Regions from separate parts of the Phyllobacterium sp. UNC302MFCol5.2 genome, predicted to be linked through region 1. Evidence: riboswitches for the same ligand, from Rfam matches in the RefSeq annotation. Region 1 holds a riboswitch; each other region holds the start of a gene.
What was found. A riboswitch is a leader RNA that binds a small molecule or an ion and turns the genes downstream of it on or off. The one in region 1 is predicted to bind cobalamin.
Positions count from the first base shown of each region.

Region 2: linked by a shared signal. The riboswitch ahead of BR48_RS0100600 (aromatic ring-hydroxylating dioxygenase subunit alpha) and the one ahead of bluB (5,6-dimethylbenzimidazole synthase) in region 1 are both predicted to bind cobalamin.
Region 3: linked by a shared signal. The riboswitch ahead of BR48_RS0113475 (CbtB domain-containing protein) and the one ahead of bluB (5,6-dimethylbenzimidazole synthase) in region 1 are both predicted to bind cobalamin.

Region 1 covers NZ_JMLL01000011.1:611,502-616,637, reverse strand. Annotated here, with positions in the region: gene BR48_RS24615 (BglII/BstYI family type II restriction endonuclease) at 1-448, shown strand, start outside; gene BR48_RS0114290 (MT-A70 family methyltransferase) at 418-1,062, opposite strand; gene BR48_RS0114285 (molybdenum cofactor sulfurase) at 1,300-1,908, shown strand; cobalamin riboswitch at 1,936-2,119, shown strand; gene bluB (5,6-dimethylbenzimidazole synthase) at 2,165-2,926, shown strand; gene BR48_RS0114275 (DUF2293 domain-containing protein) at 2,859-3,176, opposite strand; gene BR48_RS0114270 (metalloregulator ArsR/SmtB family transcription factor) at 3,304-4,311, shown strand; gene metF (methylenetetrahydrofolate reductase [NAD(P)H]) at 4,311-5,136, shown strand, end outside.
Region 2 covers NZ_JMLL01000001.1:125,470-130,605, reverse strand. Annotated here, with positions in the region: gene BR48_RS0100605 (hybrid-cluster NAD(P)-dependent oxidoreductase) at 1-440, opposite strand, end outside; gene BR48_RS0100600 (aromatic ring-hydroxylating dioxygenase subunit alpha) at 441-1,682, opposite strand; cobalamin riboswitch at 1,799-1,998, opposite strand; gene BR48_RS0100595 (L-fuconate dehydratase) at 2,131-3,414, opposite strand; gene BR48_RS0100590 (fumarylacetoacetate hydrolase family protein) at 3,473-4,318, opposite strand; gene BR48_RS0100585 (SDR family oxidoreductase) at 4,334-5,068, opposite strand; gene BR48_RS0100580 (MaoC/PaaZ C-terminal domain-containing protein) at 5,102-5,136, opposite strand, start outside.
Region 3 covers NZ_JMLL01000011.1:441,851-446,986, forward strand. Annotated here, with positions in the region: gene cobN (cobaltochelatase subunit CobN) at 1-110, opposite strand, end outside; gene cobW (cobalamin biosynthesis protein CobW) at 123-1,175, opposite strand; gene cobU (bifunctional adenosylcobinamide kinase/adenosylcobinamide-phosphate guanylyltransferase) at 1,180-1,704, opposite strand; gene BR48_RS0113470 (CbtA family protein) at 1,704-2,435, opposite strand; gene BR48_RS0113475 (CbtB domain-containing protein) at 2,563-2,739, opposite strand; cobalamin riboswitch at 2,788-3,022, opposite strand; gene BR48_RS0113480 (cobyric acid synthase) at 3,171-4,619, opposite strand; gene BR48_RS0113485 (isobutyryl-CoA dehydrogenase) at 4,729-5,136, shown strand, end outside.

The DNA.
Region 1 (5,136 bases):
CGCGCTCGAAATCGAGTGGAACAACAAGGATCCGTTCTTCGACCGCGACCTTGAAAGCTTCAAGCGCCTGCATGCCGAGGGCGCCGTCTCCGTCGGCGGGCTCATCACCCGCGGCGAGAGCCTTCAGAACGATATGCGGACGATCCTGCGCCGCTTTGCAGATGAGAGGGCTGTCGACGAACTCGGCCAGCTCGACAGCTTCAATTACGTTCCGACGCGGCGTCAGCGCGAAATGATCCTGACAAGGGCCGAGCGTACCGGCGACTTCCGGCAAGCATGGGTCGATGCATTCGTCGGCGACAAGTTCGGCGAGGCGACGACCCATTGGCGCAAGCTGCGCGACCGCGTCTTGCGCGGCGTCGGCAACCCGTGCCCGCTTGTCCTTATCGGCATACCTTCATCGGTGGTGACGTTCGATCACTCCGCGGCTTCCGCCGCCGAATTATAGGCGTAGGTCTTCCAGGTCGGCTTGTAGTCTTCGTCGGCCTGATTGCCCCAATAGGTCCAGTTTGGCCGCGTCCCGCGCGCAAAAAGTTCGAGATAAGGACCCTTCGAGCAGCTTTCGATCAGATCGTACTGCTCGTCGGGCTTGCGCGAGTGTTCGCGCTTGCGCGACGAAAGATAGTTCACCTGGCTGCGGCCTGGCGCCAGTGTGCGGGCGTTCTTGCCGCGAACCCCGAAGAGCAAGACTTCGGTGACGTTGCGAAAATAGAAGCCCACGCCGCGCCCGTCAGAGCCGCCATCCTTGCGCACCTTGTGCCAGATGATGTTCGACTTGTACTCGAATCCCCAGGATTGCATGACCCGCAGCCCCTCCGGCAGCAGCGCATTCGGCACCCACAGGTAGAGATGCGCAGGTTGCGCCGTCAGGTCGGCGATCGGCAGGGCGCAGATATCGTCGGTCGTCATCGTGCCGTAGCGGGACAGGCGCTTGTGCTCCGGAGCGACCTTTCCGGTGCGATTTGTGAAGCGCCACGGCGGATCGGCAAGGACGGTGTGATAACGCTTTCCTGCGGTTCGTTTCGCCAAATCTATGGCTGCGTCCATAACTTCAGCGTTCACGACAAACCTCCGGTGAGAAAAGAACGAAAGCAGAACACATAACGATTGTCAATCGGAGACGATTCGCCTTTCCAGTGGGTTGTAGCATGCCATAGGCGCAAGGTATTGCCGAGCCGCAATAGTTCACCGAATTCTCATGACTCTTTTTGACAGATTCATCAGGGATATTCGCTGGTGTTGCCCGCAGTTTTTCATAAAATGCGGCGGCTTTCACGGCGCATATTTTCAGGAGCGTTTATGAACGACCTTTTTTCAAACGGCCCCGAGATATTGCCCGCGCGCAAGCTCAGCGGGCGTGTCAGCGGCCTGTTCGAGGCACGCGCCGGCGATTTCGTGACGGCGCCGTCAGCGGAACTCAAAGTCACTTTCGACGGAATTGTCGGTGATTTCCATGCCGGCCCGACGCGGAAATCCGGCGGTCGCGAGCCTTGGTATCCGCGCGGCACTGAAATGCGCAACGAACGGCAACTCTCGATTCTTGCGCCGGACGAACTCGTACAAGTTGCAGCCGGCATGGGGCTTGCCGAACTCAGGGCAGAGTGGATCGGCGGCAACATGCTGATCGACGGGATCTCGTCGCTTTCGATGCTCCCGCCGCGGACGCTGATATTTTTCGAGGGCGGTGTCACGCTGAAGGTCGACGGCCAGAACGCGCCCTGCAAGATCGCCGGGCGCTCGATCGGCGAACATGCGGGAACGGCCGACCATACCGCGACTGCGCTCGATTTCGTTCGGGTCTCGCGGCGGATGCGCGGCATCGTCGCCTGGGTCGAAAAGCCCGGAACGATCGGCAATGGCGAAAAGGTGGATGTGCGCATTCCCGAACAATGGATTTATCGCCCCTGAGGCTTGCGCGCGCCCGGGAATTGTGGCGAATGATCAGGCAGGTCCGGTGCCTGCGGCAAGCGTTGCGGGAGAATCGGGAAGCCGGTGAAAATCCGGCACGTGCCCAGCGCTGTAAGGGGGGATGGACGCGCATTTGCCACGGAACGTTCCGGAAGGCGCGCGGCTCAGGTGAACCTCAGTCAGAAGACCGGCCGGACCTCATAGCTCGAACCGCGTGGACGGCGGCGAGAGTTTCAAGCGTTGTTGGGAGTAAACAATGCACGATAAATGCCATGGTCCGACTGCCGCCGACAATTTTTCCAAAGATGAACGCGCGGCGGTCTACAAAGCCATCCATACGCGCCGTGATGTGCGCGACCAGTTTCTTCCCAAGCCCATACCCGACGATGTGCTTATGCGCCTGCTCGATGCGGCCCACCACGCGCCTTCGGTCGGCTTCATGCAGCCCTGGAATTTCATCCTGATCAGCGATCCCGAGTGCAAGCAGGAGGTGCATCAAGCCTTCACCCGCGCCAATGAGGAAGCGAGGGCAATGTTCACTGACGATCGCCAGGCGCTTTATGGTGCGCTGAAACTCGAAGGCATCCTCAAGGCGCCGCTCAACATCTGCATCACCTGCGATCGCACCCGTGGCGGGCGCGTCGTCCTTGGCCGCACCCATAACCGTCAGATGGACCTCTACAGTACCGTCTGCGCAGTGCAGAATCTCTGGCTTGCAGCGCGCGCCGAAGGCGTCGGCGTCGGCTGGGTCAGCATTTACCATGATGCCGACATGCGCCGAATCCTCGGCATTCCCGCGCATGTCGAGATCGTCGCCTATCTCTGCGTCGGCTATGTGGATGAGCTCTACCAGGCGCCGGAGCTTGAGCAGCGCGGATGGCGCAAGCGACTGCCGCTGGATGAACTCATTTTCCGGGACCGCTGGAGTGGATGCGATGATCCAGAAACGCTCAGCTCTGATCATCCTCATCCGGATCGAGCAGGCGTGTCGCCCGCCACTCCGTCAGTTTCCGGTTGATCGCTTCCAGCACGAAGAAACGCGCCGACTCCTTGTCGTAACCGTCGTCACGAAGCTCATCGTAATCCGTGTGCTGGTGCCGGACATGCGCGACCGTCGCCAGCCACACCGCAATCGGCGGCGGCAGCGTCTTCATATGCGGGGCATTTGCGGCGGCGCGGATCGGCTCGGAATCCGAATAGGGTACGGCCGGTAGCAGAAGTGTCAAAGCCTTGTTGATGGCGCGCTGGCGGTTCGTTCCGATGCTCATGCCGCTATCCTAGCCGATTCTCGTCCTATTTCAGGCGCGGCAAAAAATGTCGTCAACGGCAAAAACAACTTGCTTATGTGGCGTTTGTCACATAAACATATCTTTATGTCTTTTGAGGATTGGAAGCATGGACAAGCGTGATCTCAACCTGGACCTGATGGTCGATACGCTGAAAGCGGCGGCCGAGCCGAGCCGCCTGCGCATCCTCGCGCTCCTGTCACGCGGCGACCTGACCGTTTCCGATCTTACCTCCATTCTTGGTCAGTCGCAGCCGCGCGTGTCGCGGCATTTGAAGCTGCTGTTCGAGGCCAGCCTCATCAATCGCTACCAGGAGGGTTCCTGGGCCTATTTCCGCCTGGCCGACTCGCTGATCGTCGGTGACATCGCCCGGTCGCTGCTCGACCGCCTCGACTTTTCCGATCCTTTGCTTGAACGCGATCTCGAGCGGCTTTCCTCAGTGAAGTTGCAGCGGCGCGAACGCGCAGCCGCCTATTTCAGCGCCAATGCAACGAGCTGGGATATGATCCGGTCGTTGCACGCGCCGGATGGCGCGGTGGAAGCAGCGCTCCTCAAGATCGTCGGCCGCAAGCCGTTTCAGGCGATGCTTGATGTCGGCACGGGGACGGGCCGCCTGCTTGAACTCTTTTCGCCACTCTATATTCGCGGCGTCGGCATCGACATAAACCGCGACATGCTGACGGTTGCTCGCTCCAATCTCGATCGCGACGGGATTACCAATGCGCAGGTGCGCCATGGCGATGTCTATTCCCTGCCGGTGGATCGCGAATCCTTCGATCTTGTTACCGTCCACCAGGTTCTGCACTTCCTCGATAACCCCGCCGAAGCAATCCGCGAAGCGGCTCGTGCATTGCGGGCAGGCGGGCGCATGCTCATCGTTGATTTTGCTCCGCACGAACTTGAGTTCCTGCGCGACAACCATGCCCATATGCGTCTCGGCTTCAGCGATGCGCAGATGCGCGAATGGCTTACGGAAGCCGGTTTGATGCTCGAAGAGAGCACGGAACTTGAACCGAAAGACAAGAATAAATTAACCGTCAAACTGTGGCTGGCACGCGACCCGCGCCTGCTGATTGCAGATCCCGATTTAACCTCCCGCGTCACGGAGAGTGTCTGATGAGTTTCTTTCGCCAATCGCGCCGCCCCGATATCGGTCACAATATCCGTGTGTCCTTCGAGTTCTTCCCGCCGAAGACGGAAGTCATGGAGGAACGGCTTTGGGAGACGGTGACGCGCCTTGCGCCGCTCAATCCTGAATTCGTCTCGGTGACCTACGGTGCCGGCGGTTCGACGCGCGAGCGGACCGCCCGCACGATCAACCGCATCCTGACCGAAACAGACGTCAATGCCGCTGCGCATCTTACCTGCGTCGATGCGACGAAGGAGGAAGTCGATACGGTGGTGCGCGAGTTTGCCGCCATGGGCGTCAAGCGCTTCGTTGCCCTGCGGGGCGATCCGGCAAGCGGCGTCGGTTCGCACTACAAGCCGACACCCCGCGGCTATGAGAACGGCGCTGATCTCGTTGCCGGGCTGAAAGCCTTTGCCGATTTCGATATCTCGGTTTCGGCCTATCCGGAAAAGCATCCGGAAAGCCCGGACTTCGCCACCGATATCGACATGCTCAAGCGCAAGGTCGACAATGGCGCGACACGGGCGATCACTCAGTTCTTCTTCGAGAACGATCTCTACGAGCGCTATGTCGAAAAGGTTCGCCGTGCCGGTATCTATATTCCGATCCTTCCGGGCATCCTGCCGATCCACAATTTCACGCAGGTGACGAATTTCTGCTCGAAGGCGGGCACGCACATTCCCAACTGGCTGGCCGAGCGCTTCGAGGGTCTCGAGAACGACCCGCAGACGCACCAGCTCGTCGCTTCGGCAGTCGCCGCCGAACAGGTGCTCGACCTCGTCGAAAGGGGTGCGCAGGATTTCCACTTCTATA
Region 2 (5,136 bases), on a different contig from region 1:
CAGCGCGTCATCGACATCATGGGCGTGATGCCTGAGCCGGCTGATATGAAAAGATACTTGCTGCCGGGATGCTTGCGCATCGAAAAGTCGCCGAGCGGGCCAAAGGCCTTGAGGCGCACGCCCGGCATGAGATGATCGAGCATCCAGCGCGTGCCGATGCTATCTTCCTGCGCCTTGACCGTCACGGCGACGGTGAAGGGTCGGGAGGGGCTCGATGACAATGTAAAGGTGCGCAAAACCGCTTCCGGTTGCACGGGCAGCTCGAAGGTCATGAACTGGCCAGGCTCATAACGAAACCAGTTATGATTATCCGAGCGGAAGGTGAAGGTCTTCACATTGGGCGCTTCCTCGACGACCGAAAGACATTCGAGATGCAGCCGGTCGTTCCACGGCTGCATCTGGTCGAGGTGCGGATAATTCTGGGAAACGCCAATGTTCATTCAAGCAACCCTGCTGAGTTTCGTATCGCCGGAAAGCCGCGCTTCCATGGCATTGCTATACCATTCCAGGAATTGAAGGACGCCGCCTTCATGCTCGACCGAATAGGGACCGGGTTCATAGGCCGGCGAGCGAATGCCGAACGCGTTTTCTTCGACGATGCGACGGTCCTGATCGTTGGTTTCCAGCCAGACATGCGTCAGCTCTTCGAGATTATAATCGACGCCCTCAACCGCATCCTTATGAACTAGCCACTTGGTCGTGACTTGCGTCTCGTTCGGACCGAGTGGCAAGACACGGAAAGAGATCGCATGGTCGCCAAGGATGTGATTCCAGGTCGTTGGATAATGGTAGAGGAGCAGTGAACCTATGCTCCTGGCGTTGACGTCGTCGCTGAGCTGACGGCCGACGGCGCGCTTGCCCGATAGAGTATAGCTCTCGGCATTGTTGATGAGCGGAACACGGGTCGCCCGATACTGCCCATCTTCAGCGATGCGGAATACGCTTGGCAAACCAGCCGCCTCGCACTTGTCCCAGTGCGATACCATTTCCGGATCTTCCTTCGAACCCTGAATTCCGGTGGCGCTCGGCGCTTCAGGGAAGGTCTTGCAAAGCTCAGGATGGTTGCCGGCGCAATGGTAGCACTCGCGGTTATTCTCCCAGACGAGCTTCCAGTTGCCTTTCTCGACGATCGAACTCTGGAAGGCGACCTTGGTTTCCGTCAGCCGGTGTGGCGCAAGGTACGGCTCGAGCAGGGTTCGTGTCGGGGTGAAATCGGGCGCGATCTGCGCCAGGCAGATGAAGATGTAGCCGCCGACGCTCTCGCAATGCACCGTTTTCAGACTGAACTGGCTCGCGTCGAAATCGTCACCCATCTGGCGGGCAAAAAGTAGACGTCCGTCGAGCTCATACGTCCACTGGTGATAGGGGCAGACGAGTTTTGCCGAGCTCCCCTTCTCACCCGCGCAGATGCGCGAACCGCGATGGCGGCAGGAATTGTGGAAGGCGCGAATCTGTCCCTGGCGGTCGCGAACGATGACGACGGGGTAGTCGCCGACCTGTACCGTGAAATAATTGCCGGGTTTGGCGACTTCGCAATCATGGCCGATGAACAGCCAGTCGCGATAATAAATCGTCTCCATGTCGAGACGGTAGTAGTCTGGGTCCGAGTAGAAAGCCTGTTCCAGTCCGTAGCCCGGTTTCCGGTTTCCGAGATTCCGGAGAAGTTCATTGCGAATGTCCATGTCGCGTCCTCGCCTTAAGCCTGCAAAGAACTGACTGGTGGTGACGGAGAAGAACGTCCGTGCAGCCAACGTTTGTCGGCCGCACAAAGCCATGCTCCTTGATCGCCCACCGCGATCAGTCGGTTTTCCCTCAAGGCTGGTTTCCGGGCTCTGGAGTTGCCTTTTCAGACTTCACGGCGCCTTCCCGGGGTGCACTCCCAGTGGCTGTTTTGCCGCGTTTTACTCCACTACCGTTGCGGGGGCAGCGCCGGGTTTTAACCGGCTTCCCAATTCTCCGCCTTCCCTAGAAAGCGGCACCTCAAGTGATTACGATAAAAGCATCGGGCTTTGGAAAAGGATAGGTGCGGAAACGACATCCCATTTACGAACGGCGACACGCGGCATTGCGGTCAAATGGTGCGCCGCACCCTTGACCCCGGGCGCTGTCGATTTGTGGCACTGACGCTGATCATACCATTGGGCGATGCAGATATTGCCTGATCGATTCCGGCTTCATCTCTATCGAGAATCCCGGCATCGAAGGGGGCATATAGGCGGCATTGCGAATATCGCAGGGATCGACGAAATGCTCGTGCAGATGATCGACATATTCGATCACCCGCCCCTCCTTGGTGCCCGACACCGCGATGTAGTCGATCATCGACAAATGCTGCACATATTCGCAGAGGCCAACCCCACCCGCATGCGGCCAGACCGGCAGATTGTATTTCGCCGCGATCAGCAGCACCGCCAGCACCTCGTTGAGCCCGCCCATGCGGCAGGAATCGATCTGGACCACATCGATCGCACCTTCAGCGATGAACTGCTTGAACATGATCCGGTTCTGGCACATCTCGCCGGTCGCCACCTTGACCGGCTTGATCGCCTCGCGAATCTTGCGATGCCCGGCGACATCATCCGGGCTCGTCGGTTCCTCGATGAAGAACGGCTTGACGAAGGCAAGCTTCTTCACCCAGTCGATGGCCTCGTTGACCTCCCAGACCTGGTTGGCATCGATCATCAGGATACGGTCTGGCCCGATCACCTCGCGGGCGATCGTCAGCCGGCGGATGTCATCCTCGAGATCGCGCCCGACCTTCATCTTGACGTGGTTGAAGCCGGCATCGACGGCCTCCTGGCAAAGCCGGCGCAGCTTTTCGTCGGAATAGCCTAGCCAACCGGCGGAGGTCGTATAGCAAGGATAGCCTTCGGCCTTGAGGGCAGCGATGCGTTCCGCCTTACCGGCATCGGCTTTCCGCAGAATGTCGAGTGCCTCGTCGCGAGTCAGAACATCGGTCAGGTAGCGGAAATCGACAATGTTGACGATTTCCTCCGGCGTCATCTCGCCGACCAGCTGCCAGACTGGTTTGCCGGCTTCCTTGGCCAGCAAGTCCCAGACGGCGTTGACGACGGCGCCGGTGGCAAGATGCATGGCGCCCTTGTCCGGCCCGATCCAGCGCAATTGGCTGTCGCCAGTGATGAAATGCCAAAAGCGTCCCGGATTTTCCTTCACCCAGTCGAGTTCAAGTCCGATGACCAGATGCTTCATCGCTTCGATGGCGAGGCAGCAAATCTCGTTGCCACGCCCGATGGTGAATGTGAGGCCGTGCCCGGCAAGACCACCCTTATCCGTATCAAGAACGACATAGGCCGCCGAATAATCCGGATCCGGGTTCATCGCGTCGGAACCGTCAAGCCCCTGCGACGTAGGGAAACGGATGTCGAAAACCCGAAGATCGGTGATGCGGGTCATGTCTTGCTCCTGAAATTGCCCAGTAATCTCGTTTTCAATTTTAGTTTGTCGCAAATGATCAGGTGTCGGCGCGCGCCACCTGCTTCTGGTTGCCAAGGCCTTCAATTCCAAGCTCGATGACATCGCTCGCCTTCAGATAGCGCGGCGGCTTCATGCCCATCCCGACGCCGGGCGGCGTGCCGGTTGAAATGATGTCGCCGGGCTGCAGGCTCATGAACTGGCTGAGATAGGAGACGAGGAAGGCAACGCCGTAAACCATGGTCTTTGTCGAGCCGTTCTGCATCGTCTCGCCATTGACGGTGAGCCACATTTTGAGGTTTTGCGGGTCGGCGATCTCTTCCTTCGTTACCAGCCACGGACCGGTCGGCCCGAACGTGTCGCAGCTCTTGCCCTTGGTCCATTGCCCGGCACGCTCGATCTGGAACGCGCGCTCGCTGACGTCATGGACGGTGCAGTAGCCGGCGACGTAGTCGAGCGCGTCGGCTTCGCTGACATATTTTGCGGTACGGCCGATGACGACGCCGAGTTCCACTTCCCAGTCGGTCTTTTCCGAACCGCGCGGTATGAGCAGGTCGTCATTCGGCCCGACAATGGCGGAGGTCGCCTTCATGAAGATCACGGGTTCCGGTGGCACGGCCATCCCGGATTCTGCTGCATGGTCGGCATAGTTGAGGCCGATGCAGATGAACTTTCCGGTGCCGGCAATGCAGGGACCAAGGCGCGGGGCGCCCTCGACGAGCGGAAGGCCATCCATATCGAGATCGGCCAGCTTTGCCAGCGCTGCTGGATCGAGTACGGCGCCCGAAAGGTCGCTGACTTTCCCCGAGAGATCGCGAATCTGGCCCTTAGTGTCGAGTATGCCGGGCTTTTCCTGCCCGGGGGCGCCATAGCGTAGAAATTTCATCGTTTATTCCTTTGGTTAGACGGTCCAGCCGCCATCGATATTGTAGGCTTGGCCGGTCGTGTAGGTCGCGCCGGCAAGATAGACGGCAAGATCGGCAATCTCTTCCGGCAAGCCGAGGCGTCCCATGGGCTGGCGGGCGATGAATGCCGCACGCGTCGTCTCATAGTCGCCCCCGGCGCGCATGCGCTGCTCCAGCGACGGGCTTTCGACCGTGCCCGGGCAAATCGCGTTGCAGCGAATACCTTGCGTGATGTAGTCGGCGGCCACCGCCTTGGTCAGACCGAGCACCGCGGCCTTGGTCACGCCGTAGGCGAAGCGGTTCGGCACGCCTTTCACGCTGCTTGCAACGGAAGACATGTTGACGATCGCGCCATCCTTTCGCTCGATCATTCCGGGCAGCACCGCCCTGATCGTACGGATCATCGCGCGAACGTTGAGGTCGAGGGCAAAGTCGAGATCGGCATCCGGCATTTCGAGGATCGAGCCGCCGTGCACGAAACCGGCGCAATTGAACAAGATGTCGATCGCCCCGATCTCGCCGATCACCCTGTTGACCTCGTCGGTTTTCAGCACATCGAGCTCGCGCGGATGGATACTGTCTTCCTTGGGCAAGGCATCGAGAAGTTGCTCGTTGATATCCGTCGCATGGACGATTGCGCCTTCGCGGGCGAATGCGAGCACGGATGCCCGCCCGATGCCCTGCCCTGCCGCCGTGATGAGAACGCGCTTGCCCGCAAGCTTGCCTGTCATTTCAAACCTCCATTTCGACACGTATCGTGCCTGTCATGCACCCGATGCCCTGCGCTCGGCAATCAGGA
Region 3 (5,136 bases), 170 kb from region 1:
AGCTCCGTGTCGGCCGCCGAAAGAAAAAGCACATCTCCCGGCGTCTGGCCGAGATCGATTGCCTCGGTGCCTTCGGCTATCGTGCCTTTCTGGGCAAGCAGGAGATGCATCAGTCTTCCTTATCAGGCAGCCGCCGCGTTCATCGCCGATTCGATGGCTACCGCGTCGATATCGTGAAGGCCGATGACGACGAGCCGTGTCTGCCGCTCCTCGCCCGGATGCCAGCTGCGATCGAAATAATGCTCGATGCGCGAGCCTACCGCCTGGACAACGAGGCGCATCGGCTTGCCCGGAACATCGACGAAGCCCTTGAGGCGCAGAACGTCATGATCGGCGATCACGCCTTTCAGCTTCTCGACAAAAGACTTCGGCTCGGAAACCGGCCCGAGGCCAACGACGAAGCTCTCAAATTCGTCATGGCTGTGTTCCTCGCGGGCTTCATGCTCCATCTCATGATGCGACTTGCGGTTGGCAATATCCTGCTCGGTACCGACGCCAAGGCCAAGCAGCAGTTGGTTGCTGATCCTGCCGAAGCTTGCGGGGATCATGTTGAGGGCACGCACCGAACGGCTTTGTACGTCGCCCTTCACCCCGTCGAGTTCATCGCCGCTGATGAGATCGGTCTTGTTGAGAATGATGAGGTCCGCTGCACGGATCTGGTCCTCGAAGAGTTCTTCGAGCGGGCTCTCATGGTCGAGCGATTCGTCCTGCGACCGCTGCGCGTCGACCTTGTCGTGATCGTCGGCAAAGCGACCTTCCGAAACTGCGGCGGCATCGATCACGGTCACGACGCCGTCGACAGTCACCTGCGTCTTGATTTCCGGCCAGTTGAATGCCGCCACCAGCGGTTGCGGGAGCGCAAGGCCCGAAGTTTCGATGACGATATGATCAGGACGATCGGGACGATCGAGCAGTTTCGTCATGGTCGGGATGAAATCATCAGCCACGGTGCAGCAGATGCAGCCATTGTTGAGTTCGATCACATCCTCGTCGCGACAAGCCTCGATACCGCAGCCCTTGAGCAACCCGCCATCGACACCGAGATCGCCGAATTCATTGATGATCAGCGCAATGCGCTTGCCATCGGCATTCTCGAGCAGATTGCGGATCATCGTCGTCTTGCCCGAACCAAGGAAGCCGGTGATGACCGTTGCCGGAATCTTCTGACCCTGCATGTTGTTATCCCTTCATTTTGAGCGGCAGACCTGCTGCCACGAAATAGACTGTTGCCGCGGCGCCAGCCACAGCTTGATGGAGACGACCGGCATGATCGCGAAAGTCGCGTGCCATGCGGTTCTCCGGAACGATGCCGAGGCCAACCTCGTTGGAGACGCAAACGACCGCACCTTTGAGATGCGGCAGAGCTGCGGCAAACCTTGCCGTTTCCGCCATGACATCACGCTCGGCCATCATGAGGTTGGTGACCCAAAGTGTCAGGCAGTCGACAAGAACCGCTGTGCCCTCGGCCGCATGCACTTCCAGCGCGGAAACCAGATCGAGCGGTTCTTCGACCGTCGTCCACAATACGCCGCGCCGCGCCTTGTGGTGGTCGATGCGAGCGGACATCTCATCGTCCCACGCCCTGCCCGTCGCAAGATAGATCGCCTCCTTGCCGGATGACTCGATCAGTCCTTCGGCAAAGGAGGATTTGCCGGAGCGCGCGCCGCCGAGCACAAAGGTGACCCCGCGCTCCAGCACGGCCATCAGGCCTCAAGCTCCGAGGCCGCGTAGCTCTGGATGGCAAAGCCGAGCGCAGTGCCGAGCACCACCCAGAAGAAGAGGTTGGTCGCGAGCGTCGATACCGCGAACTCGGATGCCAGTGTCGGCGGCACGGCGGAAGTAAGATCGTCCGCTTCCGGAGCGCCATAGATATGCGGCGCAACAATGAGCACGAGGCCGAGTACCCTCGCCCAGATTTCCTCACGCAGAACGATGAAGTAGACGCCGCCCGCAGTCAGCAGCACCGTGATGAGCCACCAGGCTTGCCGTGTCGCGAGATCGGCGGCGGGCATGGCCGGCAGTTCCGGGGCAAGACTGAACGATGGCGCGAGGTTGAAGATGAAGAACCCGGCCAAGCCCCAATAAATGCCGTTCTGCACGGTGATCTTGCGTCCAAGAAACAAGGCGGCCGCGCCAGTGATCAGGGCGAAACCCGCTCCGGCGACAAGATTGATCAGCAACGTATTACCCAAGCGGCCGAATGGCAGCGCCGGGCTCGCCTCTTCCTCTTCGTGAGTGTGCGGCGCCACGGCAGGTGCGGTCTCGCCGGCGGCGGCAGGCGCTGCGGCATGCTCGTGCTCGTGGCCGCCTGCGGCGTTCTCATATTCTTCCGCGTGCAGGATAAGTGGCACGCTGCGCACGTACATGGCTGGCGTCAATAGAATACCAGCAAACAGACCGGCCACGATCGTAGCCAGAAGATATTTAACCAACATCGATATCTCTCCGAATTCCCATATCAAGACACCGGGCTGTCGAAACGACACCCGGACCAGATAAACCCTCAGTTTTCAATGCTTAAGCGGTGGCGGCCGAATCATTACATCCAGCCGGGCTCCAACCTCAGTGGCAGGGGAATCCGTAGGAATGGCGGGTGTCGTGCGCCGTATCGTGCAGCGTTTCGGAATGGGAAAGACCCACGCCATAAACGATGAACACGCCGAGCAGCATTGAAACCACCGCCGTCGTCAGACGCGATGCGAGCGGGAGAGATATCGTAGTCGAAGTACGTGCAGCCATAACAACCTCCGTGCAGGGCCAGAAGGGACATTCCCCTTCGGTCTTGGGCACCATTGCCCTATGACTGGCAGGTCTCCTGGCTCGCGGGTCGCAGGATCAATGCCGCCTTCCCGGTTTCCCAGTGGCTGCCCTCGGCTTGCGCCTTAGGCCTTGGCATGAATCCTCGCCGCTCTACAGTCGCGGGGTCGGCTGCGGTAGGGCCGCCCTGATGGGTACGGCCGTCGCATTCCCTTTTGATCCCATGGCCTTTGGCCGAACGGGAACCAATCATGGGTTGAACGTTATTCACCAAGCACCGAGAATGTCAAACGAAACCGCGCGACGTTTTTCGCTTTAGTACGGTCAAGGGAAAACTTCGAGATCGGTGTTCCTGTATTCGTCATCCGTCGCCAGGATTGGCACCCAATAATGTTTCGCACAGGTCTACATACTCAACGTGCGATCAACGCATGGACATCGAGGACTTCAGCCAGTTGGTCGGCTATCGAATCGAGCGCGGCATCGACGCCCGCCCTGTAGTCGAAGGCATTGGCGTTGATTCCCAGCGAACGCAGCAATGCGGAGCGATAGGCATCGGTGCCGAACAGGCCGTGCATATAGGTCCCGAAGACCTTACCGTCGGCTGAAATCGCGCCATCCTCGACGCCGTTGATCATCGCCGTCGGGCGGCTGCAATCCAGGCCGGTCGTCTTGCCAAGGTGGATTTCATAGCCGCTCAGCGGCACGTCGTATTGCAGCGAATGAGCCGCAACATTGCGAACGGTCTTCTCCGGCTCCATCACCGTTTCGATATCGAGATGGCCAAGGCCCTCGATTTGCGTCACTGCACCTTCGATGCCCTCAGGGTCGCGCACCGTGCGCCCGAGCATCTGATATCCACCGCATATGCCCATGATCGAGCCGCCGCGACGCCGGTGAAGGTTGAGGTCCTTGTCCCAGCCGTTTTCCCGGAAGCGTATAAGATCACCGATCGTCGATTTCGACCCGGGGATGATGACGAGACCGGCATCGACGGGCAGTTGCTCCCCGCTTCGGACAAACACGACATCGACATCAGCCTCGGCCATCAGCGGATCGAGGTCGTCGAAATTGGCAATGCGGTCAAGCACTGGCACCGCGACTTTCAGCGCGCGGCCGTTCCCCTTTACCAATCGCTCCAGCACGACGGAATCTTCTGCGGGAAGCCGGGAAGCATCCTTCAGCCATGGCACGACGCCAAATGAAGGCCAGCCGGTGAACCGGGTGATTGCCTTCAAGCCTTCGTCGAAGAGCGAGACGTCGCCCCGAAACTTGTTGATGATATATCCGATGATCGCGGCGCGATCCTCCGGCGGCAGGATCGCGTGGGTGCCGACAATCGATGCGATGACGCCGCCGCGGTCGATATCGCCGACGAGAACGACCGGCACATTGGCGCGGGTTGCAAAGCCCATATTGGCGATATCGCCAGCCCGCAGATTGATTTCGGCAGGCGAGCCCGCGCCCTCGACGATGACGAGATCGGCACCATCGCAAACGATGTCAAAGGACTGCATCACGGCATCGAGCAGTTGCCCCTTGAGCTTCTGGTAGTTCCGGCCCTTCGCCTGGCCCCAGACCTTGCCTTGCACGATGATCTGGCTGCCGGTTTCCGACTGCGGCTTCAGGAGCACGGGATTCATGTGGATGGAGGACGGCACACCGCAGGCCAGCGCCTGCAGCCATTGCGCGCGACCTATCTCGCCGCCGTCATCGCTGACCGCCGCATTGTTCGACATGTTCTGCGGTTTGAACGGCCGGACAACCAGCCCGCGCTTGTGCGCAAGCCGGCACAGACCCGCCACCAGGACGGATTTCCCAACATCTGAACCGGTTCCCTGCAACATGATTGCGCGTGTCATGGGCTTTGAGTAGCGGATATGTCTTTCTCTTCCTAGTCCTGCCTTGGACGTTGCGCCCCGGGAAGCTTGGGATAGAGTGGCAAGCAATAAGAAATGCAGGGAGGGTGCCATGGACAGTAGCGTTGATTCGACCGCTGGCCAGTTCGAACTCAATGAGGATCAACTGGCGATCCAGGACATGGCGCGCGCCTTCGCCGCCGACCGCGTCGCGCCGAACGCGCTGGCGTGGGATCGCGACAAGCATTTCCCCGCCGATGTCATCCGCGAGACCGGACCGCTCGGCATGGGCGGCATCTACGTGCGCGAGGATGTCGGTGGTTCAGGCCTGAAACGGCTCGATGCCGTGCTGATCTTCGAGGCGCTCGCCGCCGCCTGTCCGGCGTTCTCGGCATTCATCTCCATCCACAACATGGGCGCGTGGATGATCGACACGTTCGGCAGCGAGGAGCAACGTCAACGCTTCGTGCCGCGCCTGACATCGATGGAGTGGCTTGCAAGCTATTGCTTGACCGAGCCG